Regions from separate parts of the Streptomyces sp. NPDC006487 genome, predicted to be linked through region 2. Evidence: riboswitches for the same ligand, from Rfam matches in the RefSeq annotation. Region 2 holds a riboswitch; the other holds the start of a gene.

Region 1 (3,395 bases), on a different contig from region 2:
ACTTGCGCACCTTGGCCCGCTCGGCGGGGGTGAGCCGGACCACGGGCTCCGCCCGCAGCTGCTCCGAGAGGCGGCGTCCGCCGAGGACGTACTGGACCAGGCCGAGGGCCATGCCGACGGCGGCGGCGCCGAAGCCGAGGTGCCAGTTGACCTCCTCGCCGAGGTAGCCGACGACGAGCGGGGCGATCACGGCGCCCAGGTTGATGCCCATGTAGAAGATCGAGTAGCCGGCGTCGCGCCGCTGGTCGTCGTCGGCGGCGTACAGCCGGCCGACCAGCGCGGAGATGTTCGGCTTGAGCAGGCCGGTGCCGATGACGATGAGGACCAGACCGGGCCAGACGAAGACCGGGTTCGGGACGGCCATCAGGACGTGACCGGCCATGATGACCACGCCGCCCCACAGGACCGCCCGCCGGGCGCCGAGGAAGCGGTCGGCGATCCAGCCGCCGGGCAGCGCCAGCAGCGAGATCATGGCCATGTAGACGCCCTCCACCGCCTCCGCGGTGCCCTCGTGGAGTCCCATGCCCCCGTGGCCGCGGGAGGCGGCGAGGAAGTGCACGAGGATGGCGACCATGCCGTAGAGGCTGAAACGCTCCCACAGCTCGGCGAGGACGAGGGTGGCGAGCCCGCGCGGGTGGCGCTTCCCGCCCACCGCCGCCGCGTCCGGTGCTGCGTCCGACGCCGGGGGCTTCTGCATATCCATCGAAGGCTTCACATATTCATTGGAGCCCTGTCGCGCCGGACCGGGATCGGTCTTTCGGCCTGTTACCGGAGGAAACGGAACGCCCCGGACCGAAGGGCCCGGGGCGTTCGTCCGCGTCGGGGGGTGCGGACCGGGTCAGAGGTCCGCGAGGGCCAGGCCGGCCTGCGCGGCGGCGGCCTGGACGGTCTGCTCCAGCAGTACGGCGATGGTCATCGGGCCCACGCCGCCCGGTACCGGGGTGATCAGCGAGGCGCGTGCGGCGGCGGACTCGAAGTGGACGTCGCCGACGTTCCCCTCGTTGTAGCCGGCGTCCAGGACCACGGCGCCCGGCTTGATGTCCTCGCCGCGGATGAACTCGGCCTTGCCGACGGCGGCGACCAGCACGTCCGCCTGCCGGACGATGGACGACAGGTCCACGGTGCGCGAGTGGCAGTAGGTGACGGTGGCGTTCTGCTCCAGCAGCAGCATCCCGGCGGGCTTGCCCAGGATCGCGCTGCGGCCGACGACCACGGCGTGCTTGCCGGTCAGGTCCACGTCGTAGGCCTCCAGCAGGCGCATGATGCCGCCGGGGGTGCAGGAGACGAAGCCCGGCAGTCCGAAGCCCATGGCGGCGAAGGAGTGCATGGTGACCCCGTCGACGTCCTTGCCCGGGGCGATGGCCTCGAAGGCGGCGCGCTCGTCGATGTGGTGCGGGACGGGGTGCTGGAGCAGGATGCCGCTGATCTCCGGGTCCTCCGAGAGCGCGGTCAGGGTGGCGACGAGCTCCTCGGTGGTCGTCCCGGCCGGCAGCTCCACGTGGCGCGAGGTGATCCCGGCCTTGGCGCAACGGTTCTGCTTCATGCGGACGTAGGTGACCGACGCGGGGTCCTCGCCCACGAGCACGGTGGCCAGACAGGGCGCGGTTCCGGTGCGCTCGGTGATCTTCGCGGCGTACTCGGCGGTCCGCTCCGAAATGCGGCGGGCGAGGGCGGTGCCGTCCATCAGCCGGGCGGTCCCGGCGGCGGGAACGTCCGGGGTGGCGGAAACGGTCTGGGCGGTCGTCTGAGTGGTCATCGGGGCTCCTGAGCGTCGCTGCGGGATCGCGGTTCGCCCAGGCGCGCGGCAGTCGGCGTACGGGATGCGGGTGTACGCCGGGCCGCTCCCCGGTGGTGATCCACCCGAACGCCAGTCACGGCCCGCCGCCCAGTGTAGGCGACCTCCCGGGATGTCCGGCGTGGCCCCCGGCCCGGCAATCCGGTGGATGACCGGCGCCGGACCTGGGACGATCGAGACATGACGCGCACTTTCGACCATCTCGTCGCGGAAGCGGAATCCGTTTCCGTGGACGGCTGGGACTTCTCCTGGCTCGACGGCCGCGCCACCGAGCAGCGCCCCTCCTGGGGGTATCAGGGAATCCTGGCGCGGCGCCTGGCGCAGGTCGGCTCCGCCCTGGACATCCAGACCGGCGGCGGAGAGGTGCTCGCCGGAGCCGGGCCCCTGCCCCGGCTGACGGTGGCCACCGAATCGTGGCCGCCCAACGTCGACAAGGCGACAAGGCTGCTGCACCCGCTCGGCGCGGTCGTGGTCGCCGACTCCGACGAACCGCCGCTGCCGTTCGGCGACGGAGCCTTCGAGTTCGTCGCCAGCAGGCATCCGGTCACGATCTGGTGGGAGGAGATCGCGCGGGTGCTGAAGCCCGGTGGCACGTACCTCTCCCAGCAGGTCGGCCCGGCGAGCGTTTTCGAGCTCGTGGAGTACTTCCTGGGAGCGCAGCCGGAGGAGGTCCGGCGGGCCCGGCACCCCGACGACGCGGTCGCCGAGGCCACGAAGGCGGGACTGGAGGTGGTCGATCTGCGCTCCGAGCGGCTGCGGACGGAGTTCCACGACATCGGAGCCGTGATCTACTTTCTACGGAAGGTGATCTGGATGGTGCCGGGCTTCACGGTCGGGCAGCATCGGGCCCGGTTGCGCGAGCTGCACGAACAGATCGAGCGCGAAGGCCCGTTCGTCGCACACACCGCCCGTTTTCTCATCGAGGCCCGCAAAACGGGCTGACAAAACGGGCGGACGCGACCACCCGCGACCGGCTCCCCGGTCGCAGCGTGGCGCAGGTCACTCAATTCAGCGCGTAACGAATCTACTCGGGCATGCGATGAACCGACAGGTGTCCTCGTGCGGCCCGGAATACAGACCCCCCTCGGGTCTGTTTCCCGAGTTCGCGCGATGATGTCCCGCCACCCCTTATCTGTTCGCAACGAGAGGCTCCTTGTGTCGCTCAGCCCGTCCCGTACGTTCCCCACGGAGATCGCCGAATCCGAGGCCCTGGTCGCGCTTGTCGAGCGTGGCCGCGAGCAGGGTCACATCAACGGTGATGACGTGCGCCAGGCCTTCGAGGCCGGCCGCATCCCGGTGGACCAGTGGAAGCGGGTCCTGCGCAGCCTGAACCAGGTCCTGGACGAAGAGGGCGTCGCGCTGCACGTCAGCGCCGCCCCCGCCACGAAGGCTCCCGCCAAGAAGGCGCGCAAGGCGGCCGCCGCTCCGGCGCGCACCGTCGCCAAGAAGGCCGCCGCCCCGCCGCGCCTCATCGGTGCGCGCAAAACGGCTGCCACCACCCCCGCCGCGGCGATATCCGACCCGTCGGCCTCCGGGACCGAGGAGGAGGTGGCGGCCGAGGCCGCCGCCGCGCCCAAGAAGCGGACGGTCAAGAAGACCG
Region 2 (3,395 bases):
AGGAGGACGAGACGTACGTCTTCCAGGGCCTCGCCCCGCTGCCCGACTTCGACGGCAACCGGGTGGTGCTCGGCGCGTGGGTCGTCGAGGACGAGTCGGCGGGCCTCGGCATCCGGGAATCGGCGGGGCCGGTCACGGACGAGTACGCCCGCTTCCTGCCCCACGTCATCCTCTAGCGGCCGTCGGGCAGGGGCCGTCAGGCGCCGAGGACCGACCTGAGCTGGTCAAGCCCCCAGTCCAGGTCCTCCTTGGAGATCACCAGCGGCGGCGCGATCCGGATGGTCGAGCCGTGGGTGTCCTTGACCAGCACGCCGAGCTCCATCAGCTTCTCGGAGATCTCCCGGCCGGTGCCGCGCGACGGGTCGATGTCCACGCCCGCCCACAGCCCGCGGCCCCGTACGGCGGTCACCGCACCGCCGCCGACCAGCAGGTTCAGCTCCCGGTGCAGGTGGTCGCCGAGCTCGGTGGCGCGCTGCTGGTACTCGCCGGTGCGGAGCATCGCGATGACCTCCAGGGCGACGGCGCAGGCCAGCGGGTTGCCGCCGAAGGTGGAGCCGTGCTCGCCCGGCCTGAACACGCCGAGCACGTCGCGGTCGGCCACCACCGCCGACACGGGCACGACCCCGCCGCCCAGCGCCTTGCCGAGGATGTACACGTCCGGGACCACGTCCTCGTGCTCGCACGCGAAGGTCCTGCCGGTGCGGCCCAGGCCCGACTGGATCTCGTCGGCCATGAACAGGACGTTCCGCTCGCGCGTCAGTTCCCGTACGCCCCGCAGGTATCCGGCCGGCGGCACGAGTACGCCGGCCTCGCCCTGGATCGGCTCCAGGAGCACGGCGACGGTGTTCGAGGTGACGGCGGAGGCGAGCGCGGTGAGGTCCCCGTACGGGACGATCTCGAAGCCGGGGGTGTACGGGCCGAAGTGGTCGCGGGCCTCGTGGTCGGTGGAGAACGACACGATGGTCGTCGTCCGGCCGTGGAAGTTGTCGGCGGCCACCACGATCTTGGCGTGCCCGTCCGGTACGCCCTTGACCTCGTACCCCCACTTGCGGGCGGTCTTCACCGCCGTCTCCACGGCCTCCGCGCCCGTGTTCATGGGCAGCACCGCCTCCTTGCCGCACAGTGCCGCGAGCTCGGTACAGAAGTCCGCGAAGCGGTCGTGGTGGAAGGCGCGGGAGGTCAGGGTGACCCGCTCCAGCTGGGCGCGGGCGGCGTCGAGCAGGCGGCGGTTGCCGTGGCCGAAGTTCAGGGCGGAGTAGCCCGCGAGCATGTCGAGGTAGCGGCGGCCCTCCACGTCGGTCATCCACGCGCCCTCCGCGGTGGCGACGACGACGGGCAGGGGGTGGTAGTTGTGCGCGCTGTGCGCGTCGGCGGAGCGGATGGCATCAGCAGTTGTCGACACGGGGTCTCCGATCGTCCGTCAAGCCGGTGACGAGGGTGGCGTCACCTTCCATCCTCGCTCGAATGCCGGACGGAGAAACCTTTCTTGCGGCGTGCCCGCTAAGGTGTCGGACACGCACGGCGACTGGCGCACGGAGAACCAACTCCGGGGGAGCCGTGCGCGCACGACCGCATACAGGGCCGCTCGCCTGGGCCTCGCGGGGACGAGACCTGACATCGACCCCGGAGGAGCCGCCATGAGCGCGAACCACCACCCCCCGTACCGCCACCCCGCCCTGCTCGCGACCGACCCCGAGCTGGCGTCCTTCGTCGCCGCCGAGGAAACCCTCCAGGCGGAGACCCTGCGCCTGATCCCGAGCGAGAACTACGTGTCCGCGGCCGTGCTGGAGGCCTCCGGCACCGTGCTGCAGAACAAGTACAGCGAGGGCTACCCGGGCCGCCGCTACTACGAGGGCCAGCAGAACATCGACCGCATCGAGGCGCTGGCCGTGGAGCGGGCGAAGGGCCTCTTCGGCGTCGACCACGCCAACGTGCAGCCCTACTCCGGCTCGCCCGCCAACCTCGCGGTCTACCTGGCCTTCGCCGAGCCCGGCGACACGGTGATGGGCATGGCGCTGCCGATGGGCGGGCACCTGACGCACGGCTGGGGGGTCTCGGCGACGGGCTCCTGGTTCCGCGGCGTGCAGTACGGGGTCCAGGCCGAGACCGGGCTCATCGACTACGACGCCGTACGGGACCTCGCGCTGGCGGAGCGGCCCAAGCTGATCTTCTGCGGCGGCACGGCGCTCCCGCGCACGATCGACTTCGAGGCGTTCGCGTCGATCGCGAAGGAGGCGGGCTCGGTCCTGGTCGCCGACGTGGCGCACATCGCCGGCCTGATCGCGGGCGGGGCGCACCCCTCCCCGGCGGGTCACGTGGACGTGATCTCCACGACCACGCACAAGACCCTGCGCGGCCCGCGCGGCGCGATGCTGATGTGCCGCGAGGAGCACGCGAAGGCCATCGACAAGGCGGTCTTCCCGGGCCTCCAGGGCGGCCCGCACAACCAGACGACGGCCGGCATCGCCGTGGCCCTCCACGAGGCGGCGCAGCCTTCGTTCGTGTCGTACGCGCACGCGGTCGTGGCCAACGCGAAGGCGCTGGCCGCGGCGCTGCTGGAGCGGGGATTCGACCTCGTCTCCGGCGGTACGGACAACCACCTGATCCTGATCGACCTCACCGGGAAGTCGGTGTCCGGCAAGATCGCGGCGAAGGCGCTGGACCGGGCCGGGATCGTCGTGAACTACAACACGGTGCCGTTCGACCCGCGCAAGCCGTTCGACCCGTCGGGGATCCGGATCGGCACGCCGTCGCTGACCTCGCGGGGGCTTCGCGCGGAGCACATGCCGGTGGTCGCCGACTGGATCGAGCGTGCGGTCGCCGCTGCGGCGAAGGGTGACGAGCCGGCCCTGGGCGCCATCCGCGCCGAGGTCGCCGACCTCATGGCCGCCTTCCCGGCCCCGGGCCTCCCCGTCGCCTGACCCCCCCCGGGTGGGGGCCGGTCCCTGCGGGGCCGTCCCCTACCCGCCCTTCCACCGTTCCCCGGGGCTCCGCCCCGGACCCCGCGCCTCAAACGCCGGCGAGGCTGGAATTGCCCTGCGGGCAATCCAGCTCCGGCCAGGCAAAATCCAGCCCCTCCGGCGTTTGAGGAGCGGGGGTCCGGGGGCTGGCCCCCGTGCAACGGCGCGGTACGGGCACGATGGCGCCCGGCACATCCAGCCCCGACAGGTGCCGGGAGGAACGGAAAGCGGTCGCTCGGCCGAGGCAAGATCCGGACGGGCCGCTACCGTCCGGTACCCGTGGCAGGGCCGGGCGGACCCGGGGGGACCCGCCGGGTTCCGGCCAGCGGCGGGGCCGAGCCCGGTGTCACACCTGAGAGAATGGCGCCATGGCTTCTGATCGTCCTCGCGCGCTCTCCGGCATCCAGCCCACCTCCGGTTCGTTCCACCTCGGGA

The links. A riboswitch is a leader RNA that binds a small molecule or an ion and turns the genes downstream of it on or off. The one in region 2 is predicted to bind ZMP and ZTP.
Region 1: linked by a shared signal. The riboswitch ahead of ACFYM0_RS06605 (bifunctional 5,10-methylenetetrahydrofolate dehydrogenase/5,10-methenyltetrahydrofolate cyclohydrolase) and the one ahead of glyA (serine hydroxymethyltransferase) in region 2 are both predicted to bind ZMP and ZTP.

What each region holds. Positions count from the first base shown of each region.
Region 1 is NZ_JBIAHN010000003.1:312,522-315,916, forward strand. Features, by position in the region: gene ACFYM0_RS06600 (peptide MFS transporter) at 1-703, opposite strand, end outside; gene ACFYM0_RS06605 (bifunctional 5,10-methylenetetrahydrofolate dehydrogenase/5,10-methenyltetrahydrofolate cyclohydrolase) at 839-1,756, opposite strand; ZMP/ZTP riboswitch at 1,785-1,885, opposite strand; gene ACFYM0_RS06610 (methyltransferase domain-containing protein) at 1,976-2,737, shown strand; gene ACFYM0_RS06615 (RNA polymerase sigma factor) at 2,951-3,395, shown strand, end outside.
Region 2 is NZ_JBIAHN010000011.1:99,115-102,509, reverse strand. Features, by position in the region: gene ACFYM0_RS20345 (glutathionylspermidine synthase family protein) at 1-176, shown strand, start outside; gene rocD (ornithine--oxo-acid transaminase) at 197-1,402, opposite strand; ZMP/ZTP riboswitch at 1,512-1,602, shown strand; gene glyA (serine hydroxymethyltransferase) at 1,638-2,921, shown strand; gene trpS (tryptophan--tRNA ligase) at 3,329-3,395, shown strand, end outside.